Regions from separate parts of the Arthrobacter sorbitolis genome, predicted to be linked through region 2. Evidence: riboswitches for the same ligand, from Rfam matches in the RefSeq annotation. Region 2 holds a riboswitch; each other region holds the start of a gene.
What was found. A riboswitch is a leader RNA that binds a small molecule or an ion and turns the genes downstream of it on or off. The one in region 2 is predicted to bind cyclic di-AMP.
Positions count from the first base shown of each region.

Region 1: linked by a shared signal. The riboswitch ahead of ACX80K_RS00875 (C40 family peptidase) and the one ahead of ACX80K_RS14850 (hypothetical protein) in region 2 are both predicted to bind cyclic di-AMP.
Region 3: linked by a shared signal. The riboswitch ahead of ACX80K_RS12900 (NlpC/P60 family protein) and the one ahead of ACX80K_RS14850 (hypothetical protein) in region 2 are both predicted to bind cyclic di-AMP.

Region 1 is NZ_JBTNDM010000001.1:185,191-188,456, forward strand. Features, by position in the region: gene mutM (bifunctional DNA-formamidopyrimidine glycosylase/DNA-(apurinic or apyrimidinic site) lyase) at 1-949, shown strand, start outside; cyclic di-AMP (ydaO/yuaA leader) riboswitch at 1,087-1,262, shown strand; gene ACX80K_RS00875 (C40 family peptidase) at 1,265-2,125, shown strand; gene ACX80K_RS00880 (VOC family protein) at 2,273-2,689, shown strand; gene ACX80K_RS00885 (NAD-dependent epimerase/dehydratase family protein) at 2,721-3,266, opposite strand, start outside.
Region 2 is NZ_JBTNDM010000010.1:47,782-51,047, reverse strand. Features, by position in the region: gene ACX80K_RS14855 (NlpC/P60 family protein) at 1-379, opposite strand, end outside; gene ACX80K_RS14850 (hypothetical protein) at 404-1,303, opposite strand; cyclic di-AMP (ydaO/yuaA leader) riboswitch at 1,309-1,462, opposite strand; gene ACX80K_RS14845 (metal-dependent transcriptional regulator) at 1,757-2,455, opposite strand; gene serC (phosphoserine transaminase) at 2,709-3,266, shown strand, end outside.
Region 3 is NZ_JBTNDM010000007.1:38,742-42,007, forward strand. Features, by position in the region: gene ACX80K_RS12890 (MarR family winged helix-turn-helix transcriptional regulator) at 1-313, opposite strand, end outside; gene ACX80K_RS12895 (hypothetical protein) at 556-876, opposite strand; gene ACX80K_RS12900 (NlpC/P60 family protein) at 1,212-1,583, opposite strand; cyclic di-AMP (ydaO/yuaA leader) riboswitch at 1,772-1,944, opposite strand; gene ACX80K_RS12905 (YsnF/AvaK domain-containing protein) at 2,302-3,216, opposite strand.

The DNA.
Region 1 (3,266 bases), on a different contig from region 2:
CCCCGAGGTGGAGGTCGTCCGCCGGGGTCTCGCCCGCTGGGTGACAGGACGCCGCATCGAGGCCGTGGAGGTTCTCGACGCCCGGTCGCTCCGTCGGCACGTGAACGGTGTCGAGGACTTCGCGGGGAACGTCACCGGCTCGCGCGTGACCGACGTGGTGCGGCGCGGGAAGTTCCTCTGGCTGGTCCTCGAGGACCCCGACGCTGCCGGGCCCCCGCACGTGGCACTGATGGCACACCTCGGCATGAGCGGGCAACTCCTGATCGAGGAGCCCGGCGCTCCGACGGAGAAGCATCTCAAGGTCCGCCTGACCCTCTCCGCGGCCCTCGACGACGACGGTGTGCCGTTGCCGGCCGAGCTGCGCTTCGTGGACCAGCGGATCTTCGGCGGCATGTTCGTCGCCGACCTGGAACCGACCGACGACGGCCACCCGGGCGGGCAGGGGCAGGGGGACCTGCCGCTCGTCCCGCACCAGGCCGCCCACATCGCACGGGACCTCCTCGACCCCGCCTTCAGCCCCGAGGCCTTCCATGGGCGGATCAGGGCGCGGAGGACCGGCCTCAAGCGCGCCCTGCTCGACCAGGGGCTCGTCTCCGGCATCGGCAACATCTACGCGGACGAGGCCCTGTGGGCCGCGAGACTCCACTACGCCCGGCCCACCGATACGCTCCGCCGGCCGGACACACTCCGCATCATCGGTGCGGCCACGGACGTCATGACCCGTGCACTCGCCGCCGGAGGGACGAGCTTCGATGCCCTCTACGTCAACGTCAACGGCGCATCCGGCTACTTCGCACGGGACCTCGAGGCGTACGGACGTGCAGGGCAGCCGTGCCGCCGCTGCGCCTCGGAGGGCCGCGAGACGCTGATCCGCCGGGAAGCGTTCATGAACCGGTCCTCCTACCTCTGCCCGCACTGCCAGCCGAGACCGCGGAACGCACGGCCGTAGACCCGTCGGCACCGGGAGTGATCTTGCCCTCGTGATCTAAACGTGACAATCGAGGAACCACCGCGTACCGTTGAACCCGCGTCCGTTCCAGCAAGGAGGGGCGCCCATCCTCTTTCTGCCGAACCCTGTCGATGAGGATGGACCGTTCGCACAAACCATTCGACAGGGGCGGGGGAACCAGTAGCGGACTCCATGTGAGTCCTTGGGGTAAAGACACGCGTCGACCAGCTTGGGGGCGATGGTCGACAGGTGTGTGTCCGGATGTCCCATCCGAACCCGACAGCTAACTTCGCAGGCATTGGGAAAGGCATCAGCATGTCCAAGAAGAGCTCAATCGCGCGCCACAGGGCAGTCCCCACGCGCACCAACCCCTTCATCACGGCCTCCCGCGCCGTCACCGCCAGTGCTTCGGTGGCCGGCAAGCCCGCCGCCGTGGTCGTCACCGCTTCCGGCCTCCTGTTCGGCGCGGCCCTGCCGGCCAGCGCCGCAGGCGAGATCAGCGTGGACACCCAGGCGGCCGCGGTCAGCACCGCCGCCGCAGGGACCTACACGGTGCAGGCGGGCGACACGCTCGGCAGCATCGCGGCGTCCCACGGTGTCAGCCTCGAAGCCGTCTTCACCGCCAACGGCCTCGGCAGCAGCTCGGTCATCTACCCGGGCCAGTCGATCTCCCTCGGCGGCTCCGCAGCCCCCCAGCAGTACTCCGCCCAGTCGGCGTCCATCGTGGCGGCTCCGGTCGCGGCCCAGGTCGCGGCCCCTGCTGCGGCTCCCGCCGTCTTCGCCGGTAACTCCACCGGCATCAGCACCCAGTCCGCGGCCTCGACCGCGCGGATCCCCGCCGGGCCGGTCGCCGGTATCGCCGCGACGGCGATGCAGGGCGTCGGTTCGGGCTACGTCTACGGCGGAACCGCCTTCGGCGCCTGGGACTGCTCCGGCTTCGTGCAGTGGGCCTACGCCCAGCAGGGCATCAGCCTCCCGCGCACCACGTGGGCGCAGTTCGCCTCCATGACGCCCACCAGCACCCCCCAGCCGGGTGACCTGGTGAGCCAGAACGGTGGCAGCCACGTCGGCATCTACCTCGGCGACGGCCAGATGGTCAGCGCGCTGAACCCCTCGCAGGGCACGCTGGTGCACTCGGTCGACGTGATGGCGGTCGACGGCTACTACACGCGCTAACCGCGACAGCCCATGGGCCGGCCGGACAAGGCCGGCGGCAGGGCGCACGAACGCTGCAGAAGGGCGGGATGCCGGGCATCCCGCCCTTCTCCGCGTCGGTCTCCGGGTGTAAATTCCGGCGGGACACGCCTACCCGAAGGAGCACCGATGTTTCGAGGATTCGCCACCATCAGCTTCTACGCGGACGATCTCGCCGCAGCCCGCGCCTGGTACACGGAGCTGCTGGGGATGGGACCGTACTATGCGTTCCCGCAACCGCCCGAACCTCCCGCCTACCTCGAATTCCGGGTGGGCGACGACGAGGACGAGCTCGGGTTCATCGACAGGCGGTACGCGCCGTCCGGTGCGTCGCATCCCCCGGGCGGTGCCGTGATGTTCTGGCACGTGGACGATCTGCCCGCCACGCTGGACAGGCTGCTCGGCATGGGCGCGACCGAGTACGAGCCCGTCACGGAACGGGGGACCGGCGGGTTCAGGACGGCGTCGGTCGTGGATCCGTTCGGCAACGTGCTCGGGCTGATGAACAATCCGCACTACCTCGAGGTCCAGGCCCGGCGGGCATGACCCGGCCGCCCTGACGGGGACCCCGGAACGACTAGGCCCGGCGCGCGTAGTGGCGGGTGAGCCGCTCGAAGCCCTCCTCGATCCCGACGGACGGCTCCCAGTCGAGGACCGCGCGCGTGCGCCGCTGATCGAACCAGTGCGCCGTCGAGAGCTGCTCGGCGAGGAAGCGCGTCATCGGAGGTTCCTCCGTGCGGCCCGAGGCGAGCCAGGCCCGCTCGATGAGCGCCCCCGCGCCGCGTGCGACCGCGCCCGGCACCGACCATGCGGGCGGCTCGACCCCTCCGGCGCGGCAGATCCCCGCGAGCAGTTCCGCGATGGGCCGCGGTTCGCCGTTCGTGACGACGAGGGCCCGACCCTGTGGCGCCTCCCCTCTGCGCCGGCCGGGGGCGATCGCGGAGGCCTCGGTGTTGACGAAAGTAGTGTCGATGAGGGCGGTCCCGCCGTCGAGCAGCGGCAGGCGGCCGCGGCGTGCGCGGTCGATGACCCGCTCGACGAGCTGCGTGTCGCCGGGCCCCCACACGATGTGCGGCCGGACCGCCGCGACGCGGAACGCCGGGGTCGAGCGGGCGAGGGCCAG
Region 2 (3,266 bases):
CAGGTTCGACGACGGGGGCCGCCACGACGGGAGCCTCGGCGACGGGTGCCTTGACAGGTGCCTTGGGTGCGACGACGACCTTCGCCTGCACCTTGACGGGCGTCCGGTTGAAGGAGACGACGGAGTCGGCGGGTGCGACGACCGCGGGCCGCGCCGACGACACGGAGACGTTGGAGGCGGCGACGTCGCGCTGCGGCTGCAGGTCGGCCGCGTTGGCGGCGACACCGCTGGTCAGGACGAGGCCCGAGGCCGCGACGATGACGGCGGCCTGGCGGCCTACCCCGGTGGCGTTCGTGGTGACGGCTTTGGCGAGGTTCGAGAAGCCGGCGGTGGTCCGCACTGCTTCTCGATGGCGTGCGGAAATGGCGCGTGAAGACATGGGGGGATACTCCGGTGGTGGTGTTTAGCGGACGCGGACGAAGCTGGCGCCGGGGAGGTCGGACAGGCTGTGGAGGCCGGTGTTCATGCCGTTCAGGCCACCGCTGATGACCTGGCCGTTGCCGACGTAGATCGCGACGTGGCCGCCGGTGATGACGAGGTCGCCTGCGGCAGGGCTGCCGACGACGTCGCCGAACTGGAAGAACTGGCCGGGGGCGAGATCGCCGACGGACTTGCCGACCGAGCGCAGTGCGGTCTCGACCATGGCGGTGCAGTCCTGGGCGACGCCGATCTGGGCGTACGCGGAACCGACGAGGCCGGCGGCGACGCCGGAGGACGGGGCGGCGGGAGCGGGCTGCGGTGCGGGGACCGGTGCGGCAGGCGCTGCTGCCGGCGCGACTGCGGCGGGCGCGGCAGCCGGGGCCGGGGCGGGGGCCGGTGCGGGGGCTGCAACCGGGGCCGGGACCGCGGCGGGGGCTGCAACCGGGGCGGGAGCCGCGACGGGGGCGGGAGCTGCGACAGCGGCGGGGGCCGCGATGGCGGCGGCCGGTGCTGCGACGGGCTCGGCGGGTGCCGGGGCCTCGACGACGGGCTCGGGGGCCGGGGCCTCGACGACGGGCTCGGGGGCGGCGGTGACCTCGACGGCCACGCGGTCGAAGGAGACCGTAGCGGTGGCGGGGACGGTGACCTCGGCCGAGACGACCCGGCTGACGGTCAACGCTGCGGAGGACTGGACTTCGCGCTCAGCGGGGGTGGCGCCGTGGGCCGGCAGGCCGGCGGTCAGGACCAGGCCCGACGCGGCGACGATGACGGCTGCCTGGCGGCCGACGGATCCGGCGTTGGAGGTGACTGCAGTGGACAGGTTCGTCAGCGCACTGACGTTCCGGGCCGCACGGTGGCGGCCCAGTGAAGAGCTATTGGACACGTTGGATTGCCTCTCCCAACGCCTGCGAGGTGAGCTGTCGGATTCGGATGGGAGTCACCCGGCCGCTGCTGTGACACAGCGACTTAACCCCAAGGATTTCGAGAACGAAACCCAGAAATTGGTTCCCCCGCCTCTGCCATGCGATGGTGCGGACGGACCTCGAGCAATGGCAGAGCTAGGCGATTTGCAGGAGGGTGCCGGATCTAGAGCGACTTTGGCACGAGATGAAAGCTACAACAAAAACGCCCTTTTGTCACATTACGGTCACGGAACGGTGTGTTCTTGATGACGACGGCGATTCGGAGGATGATCCCCGGGCTGCGCGCAGAGCCGGTGGACCGGAACGGAGCCGGCATCTCCGTTCCGGTCGGGCCGGCACGGGCTGCGGACGCCTGGAAGGGGCCGTCAGGCGGCGACGTCGTCGGGTGACGGCTGGATCGGTCTGCGCCTTCGTCAGGCCGCGACGGAGACGAACACGTGCGAGGCGACCTCGGGCGGCAGCTCGAGAGCGCCCTCGACCCCCGGGACGCGGACCGACACGTAGCCGCCCACGGACTCCAGGTTGAGCTGCGCGCCGGGGCGGAGGCCGCCCTCGTCGAGCTGCGTGAGCAGTTCGGGGTCCACCTGGATCGGCTCGGCGAGGCGCACCAGCGTGACCTGACGGTCGGGCGAGTAGGTGCCCATGGCGGACAGCAGGGTCACGACGCCGTCGGTGAACCGCTCCGACTCGACCCCTCCGATGGCGGCGAGGCCGGGGATCGGGTTGCCGTACGGCGATTCGGACGGCCTGCCGAGGAGTTCGTAGAGCCGCCGTTCGACGCGCTCGCTCATCACGTGTTCCCAGCGGCAGGCCTCGTCGTGGACGTAGGCCCAGTCGAGGCCGATGACGTCGCTGAGCAGGCGTTCCGCGAGACGGTGCTTGCGCATGACACCCGTGGCCCTGCGGCGGCCGAGCTCCGTGAGTTCGAGGTGCCGGTCCCCGGAGACGACGACGAGCCCGTCACGCTCCATGCGACCGATGGTCTGGGAGACGGTCGGCCCCGAGTGGCGGAGGCGCTCGGCGATGCGCGCGCGGAGGGCGACGATGTTCTCTTCCTCGAGTTCAAGGATGGTCCGCAGGTACATCTCGGTGGTGTCGATGAGGTCCGTCATGCGGTTCTACTCCTTGGTGCGGTGCGGGTGCGCGGCTGGAGTGCCTCACGCCGGTGAGACGAGCCACAGCCGCCACGGCAGGCTCCGCCCCACGCCCCCCAAGGTTAACCCATGGCGCGACAGGCTCGGCAATCGGACGGAAGGGTCCGGGACGGTCACCTGCAGGCACCGTCCGGGGCGTTCACAAATGGAGGCCGCCGGAGCGCTGGGGCAGAATGAGGGCCGTACCCGCCGCCGACAGCTGGAGCACCTCATGAGCGACTCGCCCCGCATCCCCGAACACCTCCTGCCGACGGACGGTCGCTTCGGCGCCGGGCCGTCGAAGGTACGGGAGGGGCAGCTCGACGCACTCGCGGCCGCGGGCCGGTCGCTGCTCGGCACCTCCCACCGCCAGGCACCGGTCCGGGACCTGGTGGGCCGCGTGCGGGCGGGCCTCAGCACGTTCTTCGGTGCTCCCGACGGGTACGAGGTCGTCCTCGGCGTCGGCGGTTCCACCGCGTTCTGGGACGTCGCGACCTTCGGCCTGGTCGAGCACAAGGCCCAGCACCTCTCCTTCGGCGAGTTCGGGTCGAAGTTCGCCTCGGCGACCAGCAAGGCGCCGTTCCTCGAGACGTCCACCGTCATCACCTCAGCACCCGGGACGCGCCCCGAGCCTGTCGCGGAGGCCGGCGTGGACACCTACGCCTGGCCCCAGAACGAGACGTCCACCGGTGTCGCCGCTCCGGTCCGGAGGGTCGACGGCACGGACGACGGTTCGCTCGTGATCGTCGATGCCACGTCCGCAGCGGGAGGCCTCGACGTCGACGTGGCG
Region 3 (3,266 bases), on a different contig from region 2:
TGCGATGGAGGAGGTTCCGTCCTCGCACCGTGATACGGGTTTGCATGGAACGAGCGTCCGAAAAGTCGCGGGCCCTGGATACGAGCCCCTTGAATTCGAGCTTCTCCAGGATCTGTCCGATGGTGGACCCTGTGACCCGTACCAGGGCGGCAAGGTGCGTCTGGGTGATCGGGCCGCTGTCCTCCAGGGCCGTCAGTGTGGTCGCGCCCGCGTGGGTGACGCCCAGATCAGTCAGGCGCTGGGTCTCGTGCTGATCGTTCAATCGGGCGGCCGTACTCAACAGGCGACTGGTGGACCAGTGTGCTGTATTCACGTGCACCTTCTCTCTCATCACTCACCGTAACTCGTGCTTCCTCCCACCGAAGACCCAGGACGATCGCGGAGAACCGGAGGAGCCTGGGACCGAGGGCTGAACCCCCGAGGTGCCGGGGGATCTGCGGGACCGGTTGAGCTCCATTTGCGCGCACCACCGGAGCGGGCACTCGATCGTGGGCATGCCCCGGAGCAGATGGGACGGACAGCGTTGGGCGAAGATCCCTTGAACGAGGTCGAGTCCTACACGCTGAGGGCCTTGTTGATGCGTCTGATGCGGGTGGGCAGGGACAGCTTCTTGCCGTCGTTGTCGACTTCCTGCTTGATGAGGGTCGTCCCGGCGTCCTGGATGGACAGGGCGAGGCCGATCGCGGCGTCCGGGGGCTGGATGAGGCATGCCTCGGGGTTCCCGTCCTTGCCGAGGAGTTCCAGGAGGACGACGTCGTGGGCTGCGATGGTCGTGGCTCCGAGCGGTGTCACGTACTCCCTGCCGGCGGGGATGGGTGTTACCCGGACGACGGGCGGACGGGGCTCGTCTGGGATGGTGAGGGGTTCAGGGGACATCGTGCTCTCCGTTTCGGGCCGTAGGCCGGATGACATTTTTTTGAAGGCCGTTCACCTTCGTGATGCCGAGGGCAGGGTTGCTCGTCCATGAGGTCGCTGTCCAGGAAGGCCGATTCGCCAAATTCGGCGATCTCGGCGTGGCCGGCGCCCCTGACGGATCATGCGTGGCGGGATCGCCTTCCAAGGGAGTCATGGCTGGAGGGTTCTCGTCACACCTGGGTCTTCGTGCCGGTAGATGGACGGGCATGCTGATGGGGGCCGGAGGAGAAGTGCCCGGCGGGGTCTCCCCGCCGGGTACTTCTCGGATCCGTACTGTTCAGTCGTGCGGTAGGACTCTAGGCGTTGACCCGGTAGTAGGAAGGCCCTGAGCCGATGTCAGCGCTGTTGACGACGGTCTGGCCGCCGTTGAATCCGCTGTGGATCGCCTCGCCGCCGCCGATGTACACGGCGTTGTGCGGAACTCCCGCGCCACCGTCTTCGTAATAGATGAAATCACCCGGGTGGGGGACCGCGACGGGGGTCGCCGACTCCATCAGGCCGGCCGGGGATTCATCCCCGACACCACCGACCCCGGCCGCCTTCAGCGCCTGCTCACCCAGAACTGTGCAGTCCTGGCCCGCGCCCAGCTGGGATTCTGCCGAAGCGAGGATCGCCGCGTTGGTGGACGACGCGGGGCTCTCGGGTGCCCCCGCGCCGGGGAAGGTCACGGAGGGCCCGGTCGGGCTCTCCGAGGCGCCATCCGCAGCAGCCCGCGCTGGTGCCGGCGGAGGCCTGGGCTGGAACGCGGACCCCGAGCATCAGCGCCGACGCCGCGCCGAGCGCGGCCACCGGACGGACCACCCTTCCGGGGCTGCTGCTGCGAAGGCGTGGGGCATGGGAAATATTGGACATGTTCAGAACCTCTCCAGATGCCTGCGAGGTGAGCTGTCGGATGCGGATGGAAGTCACCCCGGCCGGAGATGACCCGAACCGTTCTTATGGTCCGGGCCTCGTGCGGCTTGACCCCTAGGACCCCGAGGGGCCCGATCATTGGTTCCCCCGCCTCTGCCAGATGAACGTTGAAACGGAACCTTGCGATAGTGGCAGAGCTAGGCAATCCATCCAAGGGTGCTGCCCCTGATGTCAGGGCACGGCACGCCTTCCACGCTAACTCGGGCTCTTTCCCGATGTCACATCGCGGTCACCTCATCCAGCGCATCAGCAGGGGCTGGCGCCCGCGATCGGCAGGCTGGAAAGTAGCTGAAGCAGGACGGCGCGCAGCACACTCCCGTGCTCGGTCGACTGTTCCTCATGCGAGACAGCTTCTCCGAGCCCGAAACCCTGAACGACCACCCTTCTCGAGCTGGAAACGCCTAGGAGCGCTGCATATTTGCAGCGCCCCTAGGCGTTTCTTGGTGGTGCCGGCGGATCTACCCGCCGATGACCCTACCTGGTGCGGCGGTCCGTGCCGTTGGTGGTGCCGTCCAGGTCGGTGCCGTCGGCGTCGAGGAGTTCGATCTTTTCCTTGCGGACCTCTTCGGTGACGGTTTCCTGGGCGGTGACGGTCTCCTTGTCGAGGCGGACGCGCTCGACCGGGACGGCTTCCTTCTCGACGACGGGACGCTCGGCGTGGAGGACCACTTCGTGCTCCTCCTCGCTGATGGCGGGGCCGTCGTACGCGTCGCCACGGTTGGCGTCGGTGATGGGCTCGCGCTCGATCCGGACCTCTTCGTGGGTCACGGGAACGGTCTGGGTGACGTTCTCGGTGACGACGTACTTGCGCAGGCGTGCACGGCCGGCCTCACGACGCTCGGTGCCGACGTGGAGCTGCTCCTCGGAGCGGGTCATGGCGTCGTCCGTCGTGGGGCCCGAGGTGTCGTAACCGACGGTTCCTGGCGCGTCCTTGCGGTCGACGCGCTCGTCGCCGGCCTGGTAGCCGGCCTCGAACCCGGTCGTTCCCGCGGTCGTGCCGGTCGTGCGGGTGGTGTCCGAGTCGAGGAAGTCCCCATGGGTGTCGCCGGTCGTACCGGTGGTTCCGGTGTGGCCGGAGAGCCCGTAGTGGCGGTAGAGGCGGTCTTCTTCCTCGGGGCTGAGGGCGCCATCGGACTCGATGCGGGGTGCGTCCTTGACCTGGTCCTTGGTGTAACCGATGGTCACATCGTTGCCGTTGACGTTCGCTCCCTGCAGGGGCGCGAAGGACTCCGAGGTGCCGAACAGGCCGGTCTTGACGGTGACCCAGCTCGGATCTTGCGTCTGGTCGTCCAGGTACACCTGGCCGACCGACCCGATCTTGGCTCCATGGGAGTCCAGGACGTGTCCGCGGCCGGAGAGGATGGTGTCGATGTCGTTCTGCGTGATCATGGCAAAGCTCCTTCTGGAAGGAACCGGAGGTAATACCCGGGTCCCTTCCG